Thermoplasma volcanium GSS1: one gene and its partner. The protein of the gene in region 1 binds, or shares a complex with, the protein of each later gene. Links are inferred from orthologs where the notes say so. Each region holds a gene or a part of one and is shown on either strand. Other genes may lie near its edges. The genes, in order: tuf and rpl12p.

What was found.
Region 2: the proteins of tuf (region 1) and rpl12p are in contact, whole or in part, in a crystal structure (PDB 3WY9), measured with the Pyrococcus horikoshii proteins. The link is inferred for Thermoplasma volcanium GSS1 from one-to-one orthologs. Residues at the interface, in WP_010885563.1 of Pyrococcus horikoshii: Lys125, Glu126, Phe129, Arg132, Thr133, Lys165, Leu166, Thr169, Lys324, Gln326, Leu359, Ala360, Ile369, Glu372, Ile384, Ile422, Ser423, Gln425; in WP_010886059.1 of Pyrococcus horikoshii: Glu96, Glu97, Leu100, Leu103, Ser104, Ala105, Leu106, Phe107, Gly108.

Annotation. Positions count from the first base shown.
Region 1 is NC_002689.2:1,103,103-1,115,075, forward strand. The notes cover bases 3,118-6,041. They hold tuf (translation elongation factor EF-1 subunit alpha), read right to left. Parts: upstream 5,255-6,041; coding sequence 3,980-5,254; downstream 3,118-3,979. Other genes in these bases: TVG_RS05640 (elongation factor EF-2), read right to left, coding at 3,118-3,623; rpsJ (30S ribosomal protein S10), read right to left, coding at 3,660-3,974; moaA (GTP 3',8-cyclase MoaA), read left to right, coding at 5,440-6,041. Also shown: TVG_RS05630 (hypothetical protein), read right to left, coding at 1-91; TVG_RS05635 (ABC transporter substrate-binding protein), read left to right, coding at 633-1,403; more of TVG_RS05640, read right to left, coding at 1,425-3,117; more of moaA, read left to right, coding at 6,042-6,420; TVG_RS05660 (MFS transporter), read left to right, coding at 6,567-7,787; TVG_RS05665 (L-piperidine-6-carboxylate dehydrogenase), read right to left, coding at 7,801-9,345; TVG_RS08565 (hypothetical protein), read right to left, coding at 9,399-9,575; TVG_RS05670 (ArsA family ATPase), read right to left, coding at 9,583-10,746; TVG_RS05675 (polyprenyl synthetase family protein), read right to left, coding at 10,756-11,736. UniProt on the Methanocaldococcus jannaschii protein: GTP hydrolase that promotes the GTP-dependent binding of aminoacyl-tRNA to the A-site of ribosomes during protein biosynthesis.
Region 2 is NC_002689.2:399,717-411,477, reverse strand. What follows is about bases 2,987-5,698. They hold rpl12p (50S ribosomal protein P1), read left to right. Parts: upstream 2,987-4,041; coding sequence 4,042-4,356; downstream 4,357-5,698. Other genes in these bases: TVG_RS02170 (deoxyhypusine synthase), read right to left, coding at 5,133-5,698; bcp (thioredoxin-dependent thiol peroxidase), read right to left, coding at 4,544-5,002; TVG_RS02185 (50S ribosomal protein L10), read left to right, coding at 3,084-4,028; TVG_RS02190 (50S ribosomal protein L1), read left to right, coding at 2,987-3,087. Outside these bases: TVG_RS02210 (hypothetical protein), read right to left, coding at 1-909; TVG_RS02200 (DJ-1/PfpI family protein), read right to left, coding at 1,220-1,780; TVG_RS02195 (50S ribosomal protein L11), read left to right, coding at 1,943-2,419; more of TVG_RS02190, read left to right, coding at 2,434-2,986; more of TVG_RS02170, read right to left, coding at 5,699-6,065; speE (polyamine aminopropyltransferase), read left to right, coding at 6,256-7,077; TVG_RS02160 (DUF3198 domain-containing protein), read right to left, coding at 7,070-7,435; TVG_RS02155 (YunC family protein), read left to right, coding at 7,788-8,075; TVG_RS02150 (50S ribosomal protein L44e), read left to right, coding at 8,766-9,047; TVG_RS02145 (30S ribosomal protein S27e), read left to right, coding at 9,050-9,247; TVG_RS02140 (translation initiation factor IF-2 subunit alpha), read left to right, coding at 9,244-10,008; TVG_RS08265 (RNA-protein complex protein Nop10), read left to right, coding at 10,005-10,193; TVG_RS02135 (proteasome assembly chaperone family protein), read left to right, coding at 10,165-10,920; TVG_RS02130 (cobyrinate a,c-diamide synthase), read left to right, coding at 10,917-11,761. UniProt on the Methanocaldococcus jannaschii protein: Forms part of the ribosomal stalk, playing a central role in the interaction of the ribosome with GTP-bound translation factors.

The DNA of each region.
Region 1 (11,973 bases):
TAACTATGCCATCAGACAGTAGAAGGTGAAAACTGCTGTATTGGTGTAGCAAATCCTCTATGATTGGATATTCCATATCCATATTGTCCATTATTATCAAATTACCAGGCATATATATCCATTAAGTGCCTATGGAAAATGATTCCTGAAAACTCTAGAGATGAGAAATAATCTAGAAGTTACTGGCTGCGTAATTCGGTGATACTGTTATACTGCCCTTAAAAAATTAAAACGGAATATCTACATAATTGCTGCCATTGCTCAATGAATTGCAATGGATGTGGAATTAAAATATTTAACAAAGACTATCGCCTTTATCTTCCATAACGTAATGGATACGTAAAATCACAACTGCATTTTTTTGTTCAATTTTTTCTCGCAAAACATGGTTCTAGAGCTTAAAAGTTTAAGGCGATGCCACATATATAACCTCAGACTGAAAAATCAATTTTTACAAAAAATATGTGTACACGTAAGTTAACCAATAACAAATAAATCCAGAAAATCATCTCTTATCCATAGCCATAAACGTTTCTTGTAATAGTTTTTCTGCAACTATTGCAAAATGGAAAAAGGAAAAATGTTAAAATGGCTATTGCAAACCTTAAACAAAAAGCTTAAGATACTAGAGTATGCCTAGATACGAACGTATAGTATCATTAAGCCCTGCGATCACAGAGATACTATTCATGATAGGGCTGGGTGAATACGTGATCGGAGACTCCGCTTTCTGCGTAAGGCCAGATAAAGCTAGAAGAATACGCAAGGTCGGGAGTTACGGAACGGTAAGGATGGAGATCCTTGAGGAGATAGACCCAGACGTAATATTTACTATTTCAGGGTTCCCCCACAATCTCTCGACTTTGCTCTCTGAAAAATTCAATGTAAAGGAGCTAAAGCTTCCGTCCAATGTGGCAGGGATACTAAACTTGGTAATGGAAGTTGGCTATGAAACTGATGCTGTAGAAGAAGCAAGGGAACTTTACCGTAATTTAGTAGAGCAAATAGGAAAGATAAACTATAAAGTTGGAACGGTTTACATAGAGCTTGACCTGGGCGGCCCCGTATCATTTGGCGCATACAGCTACATAACCGATGCTCTTTACCTGAAGGGCTTAAACAGCATATATCAGGGAGAAAGAAGAGAATGGCTAACTCCAGACTTTAGTTATGTTAAAAAAATGGACCCAGACATTATTATATTCGAACCAAAGATGTTCAGATCCATTGATGAGGATAAAATAGTAAATGAAAGGGGCTGGTCTGATTTAAAAGCAGTCAAAAACGATAACGTATTCGTTACGCCTGGAAACTACGACTTCTTTGCACACCATGGACCATCTTTTATTACCGAGGTTCTGCCATGGATCGATACAATTATAGAGAAATCTAAAAATAAATAAAAATTAAAAAAATTTATACGATTACATCGAGGCGTAATAGTCAGCATCATAGGGTTCCGGCCTAAGGCCCTTTCTCTCACGTATAGACCTGACCACAGAATCTTGAAGCTCTGGGGGAACCTTCTGATAGCCTGCATTTTCAAAGCTCCAGAGAACTTTACCTCCGGTAGCGCTCCTGATGGCTGATGCGAAACCAAACATGCCTGAAACCGGTATTCTTGCAACTAAAGATACTTCCTCGCCTTCCTGAGTCATGTCCTCTATAACACCGCGCCTCTGCTGGACTTCATTTATTGCTGATCCCATTTCTTCCTGTGGTACGTTAATAAACACCTTTTGGACTGGTTCGAGGAGTATCCTCTTTGCTTCGCACATTGCACCGTATATTGAGTTCCTTCCTGCAGGTATAACCTGTGCAGGGCCTCTGTGTATGCTATCCTCGTGCAGCTTCGCATCAACAAGCCTTGCCTTAACTCCGAAGACTTTTTCATTGGCTAACGGGCCACGGTTCATGACCTCCGTGAAGGCTTCTATCAGCAGTTCCATTGTTTCATCAAGGTACTGTATTCCCCTGGTTACATCAAACATTATATTTGTTCCCTCTACACACACAAGTCCCCTAGCTTCTTCCCTGTCTATCCCTTTGCTCACAAGAGTCTCAATAATGGTTTTCTTATCCTTAAACTTGGATCCCTGTGGTATGTCACCATCTTCTATGGCCTGTATAACCTCTGGCTTCAAAGGTTCGACCTCAAAATAGAACCTGTTGTGCTTGTTTGGAGATTTTCCCTCGAATGGCCCTCCCTTCTTTTCTACAGTCTCACGGTATACCACTATAGGCTCTGACGTCTCAACTTCAATCTTGTAATCATTCTTTATCCTGTAAAGCGTCACATCCAGGTGCAATTCTCCCATACCAGAAATCAGGTGTTCTCCTGTCTCCTGGTTAATATCCACCTGTATGGATGGATCTGCCTTCGAAATATCCCTTAAAACATCTATTAATCTGGGAAGATCCGCAGTATGTTTGGCTTCTATGGCTAACGTCACGACTGGTTCTGAGTAGTGTATCATGGGTTCAAATGGTTCCATATTCTCTATTGACGAAACGGTTGAACCTGCTATAGCGCCCTTAAGGCCTACTATCGCAGCTATGTTACCAGCCGTTACCTCCTCAACTGGTATCCTATCAGGGCCGACCATCATCGCCAAGGTCTGAACCTTGCCCTTTCCGTCGCCCGAAATATAAAGGTCAGTTCCCTTCTTAACTGTACCGCTAAAAAGACGGCCTATAGCTATTTCTCCTGCGTGCGGATCAATTATTATCTTGGTTACCATCATTGCTACTGGGCCCTTGAAGTCGCAGCTAACCATCGATTTACCGACTTCAGTTTCAAGATCGCCCTTCCATATCTGTTTTATCCTATAGGACTGCGCTGTTTTTGGATCTGGAAGATGCCGTATAACCATGTTCAGTATAATTTTGTGCAGCTGGTTTTTCTGTGCCAGTTCCTTCTGTTTTCCGTTCTTCACATACTCTACTATATCTTTGAATGTAATTTTGGTCTCTGCCATTGATGGTACTGATATAGCCCAGTTATTATAGGCAGAACCAAAGGCAACCTTCCCATCTTGAACTGAAACTTGCCATTCCTTTGTAAACTCTTTTGGAGCGTACTTTGAGATGAGCTTGTTGACATCTGAAATGATCTTCGTGAATCTCTTTTGCATCTCGTCGCTGTTTAGCCTCAATTCATTTATCAGGCGGTCTATCTTATTAATAAACAGGACGGGCTTTACATATTCCCTGAGGGCCTGCCTGATAACCGTTTCAGTCTGTGGCATCACGCCTTCTACCGAATCTACAACTACTATGACCCCGTCAACTGCTCTCATTGCCCTTGTTACGTCGCCGCCAAAGTCCACGTGCCCAGGGGTATCGATTAAGTTAATTAAGTATTCCTTCCCCTGAAAGGCGTGCACCATTGAGGCTACGGCGGCATTTATCGTTATGCCTCTAGCCTGCTCCTGTTCATCATAATCAAGTACGAGCTGCTTACCAGCAAGCTCTTCACTCATCATTCCTGCCCCTGCAATAAGGTTGTCGCTAAGGGTCGTTTTACCGTGATCAATATGGGCAACTATACCTATATTCCTTACCAGTTCCGTATGCTCAACAATTCTTAGTGCCTTCTCAATATTATCTTCTTTTCGTCCCATAAATAAACACCTAGTTTAATATAATATTAAAAAAAATTAACTCTTTATCTGTATCTCTATTTGCACACCGTCGGGTATCGGTATCCTCATAAGTTGACGCAACGTCCTCTCATCAGCATCCACATCTATGAGTCTTTTATGTATTCTCATCTCCCAATGATCCCACGTATTTGTTCCTTCCCCGTCTGGACTCTTTCTGACAGGGACAACTAATTTTTTTGTTGGGAGCGGCATAGGCCCATGAATTTCCACTCCCGTCCTGCTGGCGATCTCTTTGATCTCGCTGCATACCATGTCAACTATTTTGTGCTCAGTGCCACTCAGTGAAATCCTTGCCTTATAGGAAGCCATAAAGATTACCTCTTTTCCAGATCAATACACTGACCCGCAGCTACAGTTTGGCCCATATCACGGACCGCAAACCTTCCAAGCTGCGGTATCTCGGATACCTTTTCAATCACCAATGGCTTGTCCGGTATGACTTTAACTATAGCTATATCCCCAGTCTTTATGAAGTCTGGCTTATCCTTCAACGTCGTACCATCCTTCGGGTTTAGAGTCCTGACTATCTCATCTATCTTGCAAGCTACCTGTGCTGTGTGTACGTGGAAAACGGGCTTGTAACCAGGGGCAATAACGCTGGGGTGGTTGAGAACCACTATCTGAGCAGTGAATGCCCTTACGACTGTCGGTGGAGAATCAAGGTGACCGCATACGTCGCCACGCTTTATGTCATTCTTTGCGATACCTCTGACGTTGAAACCTATGTTGTCGCCTGGCTCAGCCTGCTGAAGAGGTTCGTGGTGCATCTCTATGGACTTAACATCGCCTTGCTTGTCTGCAGGCAGGAATATTACCTTGTCACCTGGTTTCAAAACTCCGGTCTCAACTCTGCCCACTGGAACTGTTCCAATACCAGTTATAGAATAAACATCCTCAACAGGCACTCTGAGTGGTTTGTTTATTGGTTTTTCTGGCACCTTAAATGCATCCAATGCCTGAAGAAGAGATGGCCCCTTGTACCATGGCATATTTGGGCTAGGCTTTGTTACGTTGTCTCCCTTATAACCGCTTATAGGCACGAACGTAGCATCCTTGTATCCAATGGTCTTGAGCAGCTTCTCAGCATCAGCTTTAACTTCATTGAACCTCTTTTCACTGAATGGAGGCTCAGTAGCATCCATTTTGTTTATTGCGACAACTATCTGAGGTACACCCAGTGTCCTCGCAAGGAAAGCATGTTCCCTGGTTTGTTCCATTACACCCTCTCCTTCCCTGGCAGATATAACCAATATGGCAGCATCTGCTTGGCTTGTACCTGTAATCATGTTTTTGACAAAGTCCCTGTGACCAGGAGCATCGATAAGTGTAAAGTAGTACTTATCTGTTTCAAACTTCCTGTGTGCCAGGTCTATTGTAACTCCTCTCTCTCTTTCCTCCTTGAACCGGTCCATGACCCAAGCAAACTCGAACGTTGCCTTACCCTTCTGCTCAGCTTCCTTTCTGTATTCCTCTATAATATGTGCCGGGATCTCTCCGTGCTCAAAGAGGAGCCTTCCTACTAGCGTAGACTTTCCATGATCTACGTGACCTATCGTTATCAGATTTAGGTGTGGTTTCTGACTTGCCATTATTTTCACCTTTTTATCAATACCTGGAGAATATTTACTCTCTCGCAGTTTGAACCCTAATATGTTGATCCTTATTTAGCTTTTTCGTGAAAAAGGAGACATACAGCGATCCGATGTAAGTCAAGTTTTGTCGGTATTTACTGTTAGATAATGTTAATAAGGATAAATGCTTAATCTATTCAGCTATGGTTTTAACAGATCTATACGGCAGACCCGTTTTAAGCCTTAGGATACAGCTCAATACGACGTGCAATTTTAACTGCTTCTTCTGCCATATGGAAGGTACAGAGATCAGTGGAGAAGCGCTTAAACCTGAAGAAATCGAAAGAGTAGTAAAGATAGCCCACAAATTTGGGGTAAATAAGATAAAGCTTACCGGTGGGGAACCTACACTTCGAAGAGATCTAATCGATATAGTGAAGAGAATAAGGAAGTACATAACTGGCAACATATCAATGACAACTAACGGTGTTATGCTTCCAATTCTAGCATACGAACTTAAGAAGGCTGGGCTAGACAGGGTGAATATATCAATGCATGCCTTTGATGAAGACACTTTTCAAGCTATAACTGGAGTCAATTCGCGGGACAGGATAATTAAAGCTATAGATGCAGCAAACGAAGCTGGCCTTACTCCTGTTAAGATTAACTTTGTAGTTCTCCGAGATCTAAACGTGGATCAGATACCTGACATGATAGAATTGGCGGCAGAGAAACATGCGATACTGCAGCTTATAGAATACGAGACGACTAGGGAAGGAGAATCATCAAAAGAATACTTAAAGTACCATATGCCCCTTGACAGTCTGGAAAAAGAAATCGCAGACAAGGCGCTATCAATAGAAAGAAACGAGCTGCATAATAGACCAAGGTATATTATAAGAACACAGGCAGGCGAAGTGAAAGTTGAATTCGTAAAACCACAACGTAATCCAGACTTTTGTGCCCACTGCACACGTTTGCGCATTACATCAGAAGGCGAGTTCAAGACGTGCCTCATGCGTTCAGATACAAACGTAAAGTTCAAAGGCATAAATGACGAAAAAACTATCTCCGAACTATTCCGCCAAGCAGTGCTAAGAAGAGAACCGTATTGGAGGCCTGGCGATGAAGTTAGACAGAACGAGGTTCTAGCTAAAAGCATTATTCAAAATAAGAGAAAATAAAATCGAAATTCACATTTCTTGACACATGAACTATTTATTTATGATATAAATAAGAGGACGATAAGGGGAGCTTCGTAAGAGGCTGAGAGGATCCGAGAAGGATCGACCCTTTGAACCTGATCCGGGTAATGCCGGCGGAGGGAAGTATGTTGTTTGATTATAGTTTTCGGGATTACGACGAAGTAAGAAAATTTCTTGACACAGCTGAGTGGAATAGAATACACACATCAATGGCGCTAACAATGATAGCAAGCTTCTTTGTATGGGGCCTTCTTCTTGTTACAGCACCATTAGTCACGGAATGGCCAATCGTACCCTCATGGGGCTATATGTACGTACTGCTTTCTTCACCAGCAGGCCTTCTGATTGGAAATGTTGTCCTTGGGAGAACATCAGATTTGCTTGGCAGAAAATCTCTTTTTATGGCCACGCTTGCTCTAGGAATCGCAGGTATCCTTGGTATAATCTTTTCTAGAAATTTCTTTGAGATCCTTGCCTCCATATTCATAGCTGAATTTGGATTTGGAGGTGAAGAGACCGTATCACTTGCATTTCTTGCAGAGCAATTTCCACTGAAGTATAGAGGTAAAGTACTTGTATTGGTTTCAAACTCTGCAAACGTAGGCGTTGCAGCCATATCCGGAATATTTATAGCATTTGGGTACTCAATTGCTATTGAGAAGCTTATTTTTGGGGTAATGGCCATAGGCGGGATCACTATTGCTCTCTATACGCGGAGTCGTATCCCAGAAAGCCTAAGATGGTTCTACACCAAGAATAGCGATACCTTAATAGAGAAGCCCCAGATGCATGTGATTCCATTCATCGTCCTTTCAATGTTCGCCATAACAATTGTTCTCACATTTGCCCTGGTTGCAGATATACTTGGCCCATACGAATATCCGAAATATACATCAATTATACCTTTTATATACGGGCTTGGAGAAGCAATATCTGGATTTGCAATAATAGCCTTTATTGACAGAATAGGAAGAAGGTTAACTTCAGTCATCGCATATATGGGTGGTTTTCTCTCCATGGCTGTCTTTCTTCTATACCTGATAAGCAGCTTACCCTTCTTCGTTTTCCTAGTATTGCTCGTCATAAATTCATTCTTTGGAGAACTCGGCTGGGCCGTTAGAGAAATCCTTCAGCCTGAGCTGTTCACTACAATTAGGAGAGGTTCCGGCATAGCAGCTGTTAGAGGAATAGCATATGCCCTGTACATAGTATCCATCTTTGTTTTGAATGGTATAAGTGTATTCGAATACATGGTATTCGCAACCATTATATGGGTCATTGGTTCCATAGGATCAATACTGTGGTATTCGAAGGGTTATGAAACATTAAACAAAAGCTTAATATAATGTAATAAAAAATTTAGAAATCAAATACCACATCCTGGGCAAGCGGCAGAGTCTGCCCCCAGTTCTTGGTCACCGTCTGCCTTCTCATGTAAAACTTCCAGGCATCGCTGCCGCTCTCTCTTCCACCGCCAGTATCTTTTTCTCCTCCGAATGCTCCGCCGATCTCTGCACCGGCAGTGCTAGTATTGACGTTCGCAAGGCCGCAATCCGATCCGTAGGGCGAGAGAAAAGCTTCTTCCTCGCGCAGATCAGTGGTAAATATGGATGACGAAAGACCCTGTGGGACGCTGTTATGTATTTCCAATGCTTCTTCGATAGTCTTATACTTCATTACGTAAAGTATTGGAGCAAACGTTTCTTCCTTGACTATTGGCATGTTGGGATTTGCCTCTATTATTGTGGGTTCGACATAATGCCCTTTCTCGTAACCCTTAAGACTTATTTTCTTTCCGCCATATAAGACTTTTCCACCCTGTTTCACGGCTTCGCTGATTGCCCCTTCATAGTCACGAACTGCATCCTCGTCTATGAGAGGGCCGACTAGTACACCCTTCTCCCTGGGGTCGCCTACCTTTACTTTGGAATAGGCATTGACAAGCTTCTTAACGAATTCATCGTATATCTTTTCGCTCACAATGACACGGCGGGTAGTAGTACATCTCTGACCTGCTGTAGCTAGTGCACCGAATACAACTCCACGAAGGGCTAGATCGATATCTGCTTTATCAGACACAATTGCACCATTGTTTCCGCCTAGTTCCAGTATGGATTTGCCTAATCTCTTTGCTACATTTTCTGATATCTTCCTACCAACTGGAACTGATCCGGTAAATGAGACGAGAGGTATTCTCGGATCATTTGTTATCCAATCCCCACCTTCACTTCCAGAACTGACCATAAGGTAGAATATGTTAGGTACATTATTCCTCTTCAATACCCGCTCAATAACCTTCATGACGGCTACTGCTGTGAGCGCTGCCTTTGAAGATGGCTTCCAAATAACGACATCACCAGTTACGGCTGCTATAAAAGAATTCCATGACCATACAGAAGCTGGGAAGTTGAAAGAAGTTATAACGGCAATTGGGCCAAGTGGAACCCATTGTTCATACATCCTATGATAAGGCCTTTCACTGGCTATGGTAAGTCCGTAAAGTTGCCTTGAAAGACCAAGAGCGAGATCGGAGATATCTATCATCTCCTGTATCTCCCCCTCCCCTTCGCTCGGAGTCTTTCCTGCCTCTATCGTAACTATCCTGCCAAGGTTTCTCTTCTCTTTCCTTAATTCATCCCCTATATCCTTAATTATCAGGCCACGTTTTGGGGCTGGGATCATTCTCCACTTCTTGAACTCCTCTTGGGCTTTTTTGACCATTTCATCATAATCTTCCCGGGTAGCCATAGAAATCTTTGCTATCTCGCTTCCATCAATTGGGCTATAGACTGTAAGCATCTTGCCAGCTGGCTTCTTCCATTCTCCGTCGTATATCCCAGAGTTAACCCTCTCAAGACCTAGAATAGAAAGAGCGTCTTCTTCTAATACTGCTGCCATATGCATTGTAGTGAAAAAATGTATATTAATTTTGATCTTTATTCACGAATGATGAAAACTTATTTTATTTCAATTTTTCTGAATTTATCCTTCTCGCTTTCAGACTTAGGCTTGCTTGCTTCTCTTATCTCTCTCTGTAATTTAGCAAAGTTTTCTGGCAAAGTAGCAAGGTAAAACAGCCTCTCAAGCCTTTCATAAGTCTTTTTGGATAGTTTGATAGTTATCTCTATGTCCATACTTGCATCACTCAAGTACAACATTCAAATATCCATTTGAATATTCCGCCGATACCGGCCTCCTATCAGAGATGGATTCTGGTAGATAAAACACCCGCTTCCAATTCTCTATCTCTATAGTAAGTTCACCCCCATGGTTGAAAAGGTTTATGTTCTCCTTTGCGGCGAACGGCATCTTTATCTTTAGTATGTATTTTTCGCCGCTTTTCGAATACTTTATCGGTGTGCCTTTATAGAATATCTTGTATGGATCTTCGTCTCCATAGATAAGTTTTCCTAATTCAACTAATTTTTCATGGCCTATAGGCTCTTCCTGAAGAAGTTTTACTTTGAAAACCTTGACATCAACAAATGAGTGCTCCATTTCATCTATTATGTCCTGCTGATTCACCCTCATCTTCTCAAAGAAGCCGCCAGTTTCGTCTGAAAGTATCTTGTTTATTACTACGGCGTCAACAGGATAACCATACAGAAGTAAATAGGTATAGGCTCTCTTCGTTTCACTGAAAGACATATTATCAGGATTAGTAACTAACCGAATGGATGTCACTTCATTGTTTGTGAGGATCTTTCTAATGTCTGTAAGCTGTTTATAAAGCAAATCAATATTTTCGAATACCTCATCGTCCGGCAACGGTATGTCTACAAATGGCTTTAGTATAGGCCTAGCGACACGCGCAGTTTTCCTACCAAGGGGGAAAAGCTTGTCCATGTACCATGTCATAACCTCTGGGAAGGATAGCAGCTGGAGGGCAGCTCCAGTTGGCGCGCTATCCATAACTATGGTATCATACTCTTCATCGTAATAGTAGTTCCTGAGGTATAGTAGTTCCGAGGCTTCCTCGAAGCCGGGCAATGTAGCTATCTCATCTGCAGAAACTGGATCCAGCCCCTGTGATAAAAATAAGGAGCGGAGATAATCTTTTAGCTCGCCCCAATGCTCATTAATCGATTGGACTACGCTTACTTCCTGCCCATAAAGGTTTTCTCCTAGCTTCTTAATGTTATGCCCAATTTCCATCCCGAACGCATCCCCAAGACTGTGGGCTGGATCTGTTGATATTATAAGCGTTTTCTTTCCTTCCGCAGCCAATAGCGAACCTGTTGCAGCTGCTATTGATGTCTTTCCAACACCGCCTTTTCCAGTATAAAGCAATATTCTAGGTTTCATATTTTCACCTCATTGGAATATTTCAATTCTATCAATTACTATGAAGGCTAACTCCATTAACAGATCTATGTCTGGAGACTTCTTTGCTTTTTTCAGATAGTCCATAGATTTCGTAATGTACTGCTTAGCCACAGAGAAAGAATAGTCTATAGATCCGCTCTTCAGAAATATGTCCTTAAGCAAGGATTTGTTAATTTCCCTCCTTCCGTTGATCATGTCTATGATCGCCCTTCTATCGTTATCATTGGAGTTTCTCAATGCGTAAATAATAGGCAGAGTTAGTGCATCGTGTTTTATATCCACAAAAGTGGGTTTGCCTGTGTACCTATCATCTCCTACTATGTCCAGTATGTCATCCGTCACTTGGAAAGCCATGCCGAGGTTGAATGCAAAATTTGATAGTATTTCCCTTGTTGGACGATCTGCTTCGGCTACTATTGTTGCACCAAGGGCGCAAGCTTCAAAGAAATGTGCCGTTTTGTTCTCTATAATCTTATAGTATGTATCTTCTGTTATATCAAGATTTCCCAAGTTAACGGCTTCAAGTATTTGCCCTTCGGCTAACCGGCTTGATGCATCCGCCATGACCTTCGAAACAAGAGGGCCGTACCTAGATCCTAACTCATAGGCTTTTGCAAACAAGTAATCAGCAACAACTATTGCATTATTTATTCCTTCTTTATAACTTAAGGTTGGCCTTCCCCTCCGCATAGGTGAATCATCGATTATATCGTCGTGGATCAAACTCGCAGTGTGTATTAGTTCGTAACCAGCTGCGAGGTCTAATATCTTAAAATAAGGATCATCTGTGCTGGATTCAAAGGCCAGGATCGTAAGGAGGGGCCTGAACCTCTTGCCGCCGGCTTCTATGGTATATTTTGCCATTCGGTCAAGATCAGGTTCTTCGCTTTTAACCACTTCAAAGAGCCTTTCGTTGACTTCCTCAATCTTGCTGTGGAGGGCTAGTTCCCATTCATAGAAGCTTTTCATGAACTCAGTTCTATCCTCATATCGTATTAAAAGTTTTAACCGTTTCGAACCAGTTAACCAATAATCTATCTCTTTATGTTCTTATCTTCCGAATAAGTTATAGTATAATTATGTGCATTCGCACATAACCTGACATTCTTTCCTAGCTAAAGCTTCGGATGTCCTGGGATCACAGTCGTCCTAAGCGTGGTCAACGTGTCCACGAGCTGTACACTCGGATAATTTACTATCACTAAT
Region 2 (11,761 bases), 700 kb from region 1 along the record:
ACTCTTCCTGATCATAAAGTAGTTGTCTACGTTGCCTATACCATCACTGTATCCCCAATAGTCAACCGGGCCCATAAAAACCTTGATAACATCGTCGAAGAAATCTTTGAACCAACCTGTATTAAGAGTGAACTGAACTATCTGTGATTTTTCACTTTTCCTATATACCTTATACTGACCATCGAATTTCAGTTCGTTACCGAACACTTCAGCTATCAGTTGAAATGCATCTCTGTCGAACTTTTTTATCCTGAAGGCCATTAGGTTTCTAAATATGCCACCGACCTGCCTATCGAACTCTTCTAGTTTCATGAACCACCTTGTATGCAGAATTAAGACGCTGCTTGGATCTATGCCTTTCAATTCAATAGCCTTGAATAAGGAAGGTTTGTCCCCTGGTTTTTTCATCTCCATCTTGATTATTTCAGCTGGCAACGGTGCTTTATTCACGTAATCCAGTATCATGCGGCTAACTTCATCGCTTGCTTCTTCAGGGTATTCGAACACCATTATGAGTTCGTTGTTTCCTATACTTATTACAGGGTAGAGAACTAGGCCATCTATGCCTGCAAGCCTATCTATAGATTTATCAGATATATCAGTTATACTTCTTATTATATGCTTTGCATCGTTGCTTACCACAGTTCCAAGACCCATCTTAGTGTAGACGTTGTTTATATAATCCACTATAGATATAACTTCCTCTGTAGGAAGCACCTTGAAGGCGTTCATCAATATATTCCAATGCCCAGACTCTTTGACGAACATTGCGCCAATATGATAATATTTCTGTATACCGTAAAACTCATCTGAAATACTCTTCCAATACTTTTCAGGTATGGGATTAGGCACTTTTACTCTTACAGCAACTAGATAATCGAGAGAAGGCGGCATTAATATGCTATTCATTTGTGTTTCAATCGCAGTAGCCTATATTTTAATTTTCTTGAACAAAGAGCGCATGAAAACGAAATTTAAATTTGGGACGTGGATTAAATATAATTTCAGCGTTCAAATAATAAGGCGGAATGCTAAAACGTATTATATTAATATATACATACATAAAATATTTCTCAGATTTTCAAAATAGATTTGATTACATCTAAGCGAAGTTACGTGCATATTGCGGGCCACAACTACAAAAAACCGTATACTACAAAAGCAAGAAAATAATGAATATTACGAAGATAAACCTACGAACATCAGATATTGGCTTATATCATGGAGGATATTTTGTCTTAAGTATTTTCATGAATTCTCTCATCCAAGATGGGTGATCTGGCCATGCTCTAGCAGATACAATGTTTCGATCTACGACAGCCCCCTCGTCAATAAACGTTCCGCCTGCTATCTCAACGTCACTCTTCAGCGCAGGATAAGCTGCCGTCTTCCTTCCCTTGAGAAGCCCAGCTGACCCAAGTATTAGAGGAGCGTGGCATAACTCAGCTACAGGCGCATCCTTGTTGAAGAAGTATTTAACGATCCTCTGCACGTCTGGATCATTCCTTATGTACTCTGGGGCTCTTCCGCCTGGTATTACGATAGCGGCATATTCTTCTGGATTTACATCCTTGAACGCTTTATTGGCTTTTACCAGGTAACCTGGCTTTTCGGTGTATGTGTCAAAACCAGGAACAAAATCGTGAACTACAGTTTGTACGTATTTTGCAGAGGGTGCAGCTATATCTACTTCATAACCTTCTTCTAACAACCTCTGGTATGGATACATAACCTCTAGGCTTTCTCCGGCATCGCCAGTTATTATCAAAACCTTTGTCATCAACTACCACCGAATATTCATGAAATGAAGAAATAGAAATTTTGTGGTAGCAATGCATAACAAGATCAGGATAACGTGTAGAGAAACTAAAACTTCAACCCAAGAAAAGTAGACATGGGTATATATAGGAGTTTCATATTGTCTTGAAAAGGTGTTTAACCTATGGCGCAGTCAGTAAAGACTATGGTGGAAGGTGGAAAAGCCACCACGGGACCACCTATAGGGCCAGCATTGGGTCCACTTGGACTAAACGTAGCACAGGTAGTAAAGGAAATAAATGAAAAGACTAAAGAGTTTCAGGGTATGCAGGTGCCTGTGACTGTAACCGTTATAGATCCAGAGACGAAGAAGTATGAGATAACGGTAGGGGTTCCGCCCACGTCAGCTCTTCTAAAAAAAGAGCTTGGGCTTGAGAAGGGAGCTTCTAAGAAAAAGGAAGCTGTAGCAGGTAACGCTACCTTAGAGCAGATAAAAAATGTAGCGATAAAGAAGATGCCATCCATGCTCGCCAAAGACCTAAAGTCAGCTGTTTTGGAGGTTCTTGGTACCTGCGTAGCTATGGGAATAAACGTTGAGGGGAAAGATCCGAAGGAAGTCCAGAAGCTAATAAAGAGTGGACAAATCAAGATCGAACAGTAGGTCGGTGAGGCGATATGGATATCAATGATATTAGCAAGGCTGTTGAAGCCGTAAAACAAAGTTCCCCCCAGAGAAAGTTCGAAGAAAGCGTTGAAATAGCAATAAACCTAAAAGATATCGATATGACTAACCCAAAGAACAGGATAAATGAGGAGATACTTCTTCCAAATGGGAGGGGAAAAGATGTTAAGGTAGTCATATTCGGTTCCGAAGAGCTTAAGGCCAAAGCGAAGGGGGTCGCTGACTACATATTCGGGCCTGAAGACATATCAAAATTTGCTGAGGATAAGAAGGCCTTTAAGAAGATAGTTAACGATGCCTACTTCTTCATCGCTGAAGCAACCCTAATGGCTAACATAGGTAAGAGCCTCGGTCAAGTCTTAGGGCCGAGAGGGAAGATGCCTAGGCCAATACCACCTGGGCAGGACCCCGTACCGCTGATAAAAGCTCTGAAGAACACAGTGAAAGCAAGAAGCCGGAACTCTCTTACTCTGCATGTGCCTGTTGGCACTCGATCCATGGATACCCAAAAAATAAGTGAAAATATAATGGCTATACTTAACAGGATCACCGGAAAGCTTGAGAGGGGGCATTCAAATATAAAGAATGTTTACGTGAAGACTACTATGGGAAAAGCCGTACAGGTAGGGACAGGTGATCAGAATTGAGGAAGATAAATCCAAAGAAGAAGGAAATAGTCAGCGAACTTGCACAAGACATAACAAAGTCTAAGGCCGTTGCAATAGTTGATATAAAAGGAGTTCGCACCAGGCAGATGCAGGATATAAGGGCAAAGAACAGAGACAAAGTCAAGATAAAAGTTGTCAAAAAGACCCTTCTATTCAAAGCGCTTGACAGCATAAATGACGAGAAGCTCACGAAACTTAAGGATGCTACTACTGGCCAAATAGCGGTATTAACATCTCAGCTCGATCCCACTGAGATTTACCAAATGGTACAGGCAACATTGACAAAGGCCTCGCCAAGAGGTGGAGAAGTTGCGCCTGCTGACATAACTGTTGAACCTATGGTGACTGGCTTCCCACCTGGACCAATGATGACAGAATTCCAGAAAGTTGGCCTTCAAACAGGGGTTGAGAAGGGAAAGATAGCTATAAAAAAAGAAGCCGTACTGGTAAAAAAAGGCGAAGTTATCCCAAAGGACAAGGCTAAGATAATGGCTATGCTCGATATAAAGCCGCTAGAAGTCGGGTTGGAGCTGCTCGGCCTTTATAGTGACGGTGTATTATACAGCGCTGATGTTCTGTCTTTAACACCAGAAAAGATAGCAGAACAGATGGCAATAGGATACGCACAGGCCTTACAAATCTCAAAGGCATCGATGTTCTTTGTGGCTGAGGTGCTCAAGGATCTAATCGCTGAAGCAAAGGTTAAGGCCGATGCTTTCGCAGTTGCTGCCCAGTTCATTACGGAAGAGAACTTAAAGGAATTCTTGGCAATTGCAAACAGGAATGCGATAATTTTAAACAATGAATTGAATAAGGGTAATACAACAGAAAAAGAAAGTGAAAAGGTTGAGGAACCTAAGGAAGCCGAAAAATCTGTAGATGAAAGCATATCGGAGGGCCTAGGTTCCCTGTTCCAATAAGGAGGTTGAAAGAATGGAGTATGTATATGGAGCTCTGTTGCTTCACGCAGCAGGCAAAGAAGTAGATGAAGAGAAACTGAAGAAGGTACTAGAGGACGTAGGTGTACAGGTCGATGAGGCAAGACTCAAGACTCTTGTCTCTGGCCTTAAGGATGTCAACATAGATGAAGTACTGAAGAATGCCACAGTGGCTCCTGTAGCTGCTGCACCAGCAGCCCCACAGGAGAAGAAGGAAGAGCCTAAGAAGAAGGAAGAAAAGAAGAAAGAAGAGAACAAAGAGCAGGAAGAAGAAGAGGCAATGTCCGGGCTGAGCGCACTGTTCGGATGATCCTTCATGGATTATTATGACCTTGTATGGGGATTGCTTAAATACATAATCCCCATTTTATTATTTGCGTTTGCGATCATTTTTGATATCTTCATACTTTTGCTTATATCTATAATATGGATACTTGGATCTATATTCGTCTCAATTATGCTTATTCAAGAAGAAAAAAGTTATTCCTGATCAACGATCAGGATGGTATAAGGCCTAGCTCCTTTATTTTGTTCATAACTTCCACTGCGTGATCCTTAGGTGTGACTTTTGGATATACGTAGACGATCTTTCCATCTCGATCTATTATGTATGTCACTCTCTTAGCCGTTGCAAGACCTAGCACACCATATTTTTTACAAATTTCCTTTTCTTTGTCAGAGGCAAGCGTAAAGTTGAGCTGATACTTTTCTGCGAACCTCTTATGTGATTCCGGCGAATCAACGCTCACCCCTATAACCTTGATACCGGCTTCCTTAAATGAGTTAAAGTTATCCCTAAAGTTGCAGGCTTCCGTTGTGCATCCAGGAGTGTTATCCTTAGGGTAAAAGTAAAGAACAACTGGCTGTCCCTTAAAGTCGCTCAATCTAACTTTGCTTCCACTTTGATCAACAGTCTCAAAATCAGGGGCTTGATCACCAACCTTTAACAGTTCCATATACAAATATGTTGTATCAATTAATAAAGATTATGATATTTTATAAATTACAATTATATTTCAGGGTCAGAACAATCGCTAATTCATTTTATAAATTTATAAAAATTATTTATATTTGTTTAACGTATACCTACAGGAATGGAGCCATGAGTATTGGCATAATCACAGTCGCATCTCCATATATATTCACAAACCTAGCGTTTGGCCTGACCTTCTTCCAAGATATGGCTTCTTCAAGCTTTGCCCCTGAGAGTGAGCCGTCATATTCCTGTGCAGTAGTTATGTAGACAGCGTAATCCAAACCATCCCTGAATTGATTCCACCATATGGTGTGATGCTTCGATATACCTCCACCAACCATTATTGCACCCGTCTTTTTTGCATCGAATATTATATCGGAAAGTCTGTGCTCATCCTCGAGCAAATTTATTTTAAAATCGTGGTGCTGTTCGTAAAAGCTCCACAACTGAGAACCAAAGGAGCCATCGGTTATGCCAGGCACGAATATTGGGATATCGTTCTTTGCAGCATTATAGAGTATTGATGATTCGTTGTTAATGCTAAGCCCGATCTCTTTTATGAGATCGACCGTTGCCCACTCTTTCTTTATCGAATAGAGCTTCTCGAGCTGTTCCATCACCTTTTCTTCTATGAGTTCTCCATATGATTCATCTGGGACAAGCACGTTTCCCAACCTATTTATGTTGATCTCCCTCAGTTCCACGTCGCTGTAGTTGAAGGAACCGCAGTAATATTTTCCGAATGTTCTTGCGATGTCATGGTCAAGCGTTCCAGAAGTAGTAATTATGACATCGACTAGTTTCCTCTTCACAACATCGTTTATTAGGCCGCGTAGACCGGTAGATATAATATCGGCAGGGAACGAAAGGAAGGTTGTGTTATCTTCCAAAAACATGTCAGAAATTATCGAATGGGCTTCATAGAGTTTTGCAGCAGTAAAGCCACCTATGTTAGAGAACTGGGCCATAAGATTTGATAGGGTTGTATTCCCGTCAATGCGCAGGTCTTGAACTGGCTTGCTAAGTAATTCTTTTCTGTCCATGCAGAGGTATTATGTGAGAATATAATCTTTTATCGAATGTAATACCAAACCATTTTTCCCTATATTTTGTATAGCACGGAAATCACCCGCGTTATGCATATTTAATTTCTAAGCAGGATTCTCGTTCTTTAGTATAGCTATGATTGATGTATAAGCCAAAATCTAAATATTGTATAGGAATAAAAGTCGTATGAAGCTCATTGAAAATTGGTTTTCCGAGCGGTATTCTGATAACTTGCAGCTATCGTTCAGGGTAAGCGATCAGCTCCTCTCCATAAAAACTGACTACCAGAGAATCGATTTATTCGATACATATGACTTTGGTAAGCTTCTAGCCATCGACGGAACGGTCCAGCTAACAGAGAGGGATGAGTACATCTACCACGAACTCATAACTATGATCCCTTACCACATGACAAAGAATCCACCTCAATCGGCCCTTGTAATAGGTGGGGGAGATGGTGGTGCTGCCAGAAGATTGTTAGATCTAGGCCTAAATAAGATCGTCAATGTAGAGATAGATGGCCAGGTCGTCGAAGTTTCGAAACGGTTCTTTCCGGACCTTTCTTCGGCCTTCACCGATAAGAGGGTTAACCTGATCATTGACGACGGCATAAAGTATGTAAGGAAATGTAATGAAAAATTCGATTTGGTTATAATAGATTCAACCGATCCGGAGGGTCCAGCTGAAGGCCTTTTTTCCATGGAATTTTATAGTGATATAACGAAAATACTTAGCGACGGCGGAGTAATAGTATCACAGTCAGGTTCTCCATTTTATCAGCCAAAAGCATTAAAACTAGCTTACACTGGCATGAGGAGGCTCTTTAAGGACGTGAAAGTATATACGGGCTTCATACCCACTTATCCTAGTGGTTTCTGGTCCTTCACGATAGCAAGTGAAGATGCAATGAACCCAAGAAAACCGGCAATAAAGGGAAAGTATTTCAACGAAGATGTCTTGGATGGGGTGTTCAAGTTGCCGCAGTTTGTGAAGGACTTAATTACTTAACTTTCCACTTTTCCTTTGCATTTTCTAGCTGGATCAAATAACCTTTGCCAAGTTTTTTGGCAAGCCTCTCTAATTCATCAAGATTTCGTACGAAAACGCTTTTACTTGAGCTGTTGATTAGGGATTCGAACCTTGAGGTATCCCTTAAGTTTGCCCACATCGAGTATCCAAACATAATGGCGGCTATAAAAGATACAGCAAATATCCAATATACCCAATCGCCGACGTTGAACTGTGCATCGTTGAGAAATGAATTATGAAATATCAGCTGATTTGAAACTATAACCAAGACCGCCATAGAAATTACGAACAACGCAGCGTAGATGATGAATTGGAAATCCCTGATAGACTTCTCCATGCTGATGCTAAATATACATTGATATTTTAAACATTGTATATTGCTTGCTCTTTGTTGATTTTATGCCTCGATCTAAAGTTAAATTTAATGTTAGGCATTACGTGCAATCTGCATTGTACTATGGCCATAAAACAAGCTTTTCAGTCTTCTAATTATTATTAGATTACCGCATCTATAACTCCATTAGCATAAATTCTAGTGTACGTTTACCAACCTTTATCAAATATGCAATGCACTGACACAGTTTGATTATTGCTGTCGCTCAAATAGCATATCTAGGTTATTAGCCATCGTGAAAATAGAATTATCAACAAACAGAGTTATTTATGCTTTCCAACGATACCATGTTACTATGATAGAAATCGATACCGTTAACCTAAATGGAAAAGCGTTCCAGTTTTTCAGAATGGGGCTAGGTAATGCACCACTATTAATATTAAAAGGAGAACATGGATACGCTATGTGCGGGTATCTTAACCTTGATGCAGCAGAAAAACTTGGGGATACTGCAGTACGCATAACCGGCATTAAAACACTTGATGATATGCTAAATGGGAAAATCGTAGAAGTCACCAGTGCAGCATCTGCGTTAGGTATAAAGAAAGGGGATGTACTGAAAGACGTTCTGTCAAAGCTCTAGATCAAATTACAATAATGTTCATCCGAACTAAAATAGAGATAAAACATTAAGTAATGAAAGCATAAATAGGTCTGTTATTCCTAAACGGTAAGCGGTTAGAGTTGATTATACTCATTTACTACAGTATTATTCCTAATTTTTCGATCAATGCCTACTGTAGTCGTGCATTCTGACAGCTACATGAATTATGCATTCCCATCGATTATATTAAAACCAAATAATGCAGAAAGCATTGGCCTTTCCAAATGCGTTACTTTTGCTTTCTCTTTTTTCACAACCTTTTCCTTTAGATCTTAACAAGTGCAACTCCTTTATTGATTATATTCGAATAATAACATGAAGGCGTACCGTACTTTTTGAGATCCTTATAAACTTCCTTCGATACAGAATTTCATGATGTGATGTTCTTCTCGAGCACAATAGTAATCGTAAGGCTAATAATATCAATAAATTGGTACATGAGCCTTTAAGTTATCGGATGTTAAAAAATCCTGTGTCATGCCTTATAGGCATACACAAACGTAAATACCGTTATTGTATATGAATCTACTTACAGTATTTCATCATTTTACTTGAAGTATCGATCAAGTATCGATCCATTAAAGAATCGACAAAAAATTGACAATATTAATCTTGGAAAAGGTAAAAATAATAGATTGAAATACTTTCGAAGTCAAAGGTGAATTCAAGTTGAAAATGCCAAAAAAGATAGTTACGTATTGTCCATACTGTAAGAAGCATACAACTCATTCTGTTGAGAGGGTTAGAAAGAGGAAGGCAAGCGAGTTGAAAGCTGGCCAAAGGAGATTCAGGAGGGTAACGTCTGGATATGGAGGTTTTCCAAGGCCGAGATTTGAAGGTAGGGAGAAACCAACTAAGAGAATTGCTCTCCGCCTCGTGTGCGATGAATGCCATAAAGCTATTACACCGCCGGGGATAAGGGCTAAGAAATTCGAGATAGTGGAGGCATAATCATGAGTGAAGTTAAATTTGTAAAACCAAAAAACGTTAGTGGGCATTTTCTCAAGATAAAGTGCAAGGACTGTGGCAATGTACAGGTTGTCTTCGCACGTCCATCATCCGTTGTGACATGCAATATATGCGGGGCAACAATAGCTAAGCCTACAGGAGGAGTGCTTGAAACATCCGGAGAAGTGATAGAGAGCCTATGAACATAAAACTGCTCCCAGAGGTAGGCGATCTAGTAGTAGTGAAGATAACAGAGGTTAAGAACTTCGGTGCAAATGGGATACTAGAAGAGTATCCTGGTGTCGAAGGTTACATACATATATCAGAGGTTGCAACTGGTTGGGTAAAACACATAAGAAGCTACCTTAGGGAAGGCCAGCGCGTGGTTTGCAAAGTCATAAATGTAAATCAGGAGAGGAAAAATGTAGACCTCTCTTTGAAGAGAGTTAACCAACATCAAAGCAGGGAAAAGATAGCTGAATGGAAGAACGAACAAAAGGCAGACAAGCTATTCGAAATAGTTTGCTCGAAACTAAACAAGGATCTTGAGGCCTGCAAGAAAGAATTTGGTGTAAGGTTAGTAGAGCTCTATGGTACTCTATTCGCTGCGTTTGAAAGCGCTGCCGCAGCGGAGGGAGAATGGTTACCTGACATAAACGGTGACTGGAAAGACACTTTCGTGGAAGTCGCAAAGGAAAATATAACTATACCTGAAGTTTCAGTGGCGGGTTACTTCGAAGCTTATTCTCTAGCGTCTGATGGTGTTGAAAAGATAAAGGAAGTTCTCACAATACCACCAGAGATCGGAAAGGCAGAACTGGAGTATGTCGGGGCGCCTAGGTATAGGATCGTCGTTAGGGATAAAGACTACAAAAAGGCTGAGGAAACATTAAAGAAAATAGTCCAGAGTGTAACAGATAAGGCTAAAAAGCTACAAGTGGAATTGGAGTTTTCTAGGCAATGAAATCTCTCATAAGAAAATGCCGGAAATGTGGTCGCTATACTATGGAGGAGATCTGCCCAGTATGTGGTTCTCAGACCTACATAGCTGTTCCTCCTAGGTTTTCACCGGTAGACAGGTTTAAAAAGTACAGAATGGAAGAGCTATTGGAGGGAAAATATGGAAAAAATAATAGTGGTAAAGTATAGAGACGTCAAATTAAAATCACCAATTCTCATAGGCGGCTTGCCTGGGATAGGTAACGTTGGAAAGATCGCAGCAGATTATATAGTTGAAAAATTAAACATGGTTAAGATCTATGATATTTTCTCTGAGTATCTTCCACCGCAGGTATTCATAAACGATGACAGCGAGATTCACCTTGTTCGAAATTCTATCTATTACAAAAAAATGAGAGGAAAGCACGATCTCCTTGTTCTTGGAGGAGACTTTCAGGGTACAACCCAAGAAGCTCAATATGAACTTTCGTACAAGATGCTAGAACTTGCAAAGGATATGAATGTTAGTGAAGTATACACGCTTGGTGGCTATAGCGTTGGTAAGATTGTGGAAAGACCTAGAGTCCTAGGAGCTGTGACTGACAAAAAACTCATACCGGAACTAGAAAAGAACGGGGTAATATTTCCGAAAGGGGAACCAGGCGGAGGTATAGTTGGCTCAGCCGGGCTAATTCTTGGCCTCGGAATGGAAATATTCAAGATAAATGGCGCGTGTCTCATGGGAGAAACTTCAGGCTATTTTGCCGATCCGAAGAGTGCGATGGAAGTTCTAAACGTCTTACAGAAACAGATTGGAATTAAAATAGACATGTCCGATATTGAAACAAGGAGCAAGCAGATAGAACAGATAACAGGAAAAATGCAGGAAGAGTTCCAGAACAAGCAAGGAAAAGAAGATTTGGGTTACTTTGGATGAAAGTACCCAGAGTTATAATTGCCGGTACAAACAGCGGTGTGGGAAAAACCACCACAACATTGGCAGTCATATCTGCCCTTAAGAATAAAGGGTTAAAAGTCAAACCATACAAAGTCGGCCCGGATTACATTGATCCACAGTTTCATTCATTATTAGCTGGAGCAACGAGCGATAATCTAGACCTGTGGATGATCCCGAGGGAAAGGATATTTCAGTTATTGGCAGACGCTTCCACAAGTTTTAATATTTCAGTTATTGAAGGTGTGATGGGATTACTGGATGGGTTTGGATCGACCGACGAAGGCAGTACCCTAGATCTAGCCAGAATTACCGGCACCCCAATTATCCTTGTAATTGACGGATATGGATTGTCAGGTTCAGCTGCTGCTATCGTAAAAGGTTTTAAAGACTTCTCAGGAGATCTTCTCGCCGGTGTCATAGTTACGAGGGTTTCTGGAGAACGGCATTACGATCTCATTAAGAAGGCCATTGAAGATAATACTAATGTTCGTGTGCTTGGTTATATTGAAAAAAACGATGAAGTAAGACTTGAAAGTCGACATCTTGGGCTAGTACAGGCAAGCGAGTTGAATTCTTTTTCAGACTATATAGAGAGGCTGAGCAAGGTTACTCACATTAACGTTGATGGAATAATCGAGATAGCCCGAGCATCAAGAGACCTGGATCCTAAATTTAGTCCGCTCTTATCAAGAGTTGGATATGCCAAGATAGCGGTGGCCTATGATAGCGCCTTTGACTTTTACTATGAAGAAAATTTTAGGGTGTTGAGGAATCTCGGAGCTGAGCTAGTATTTTTTTCTCCGCTAAACAATGAAATCCC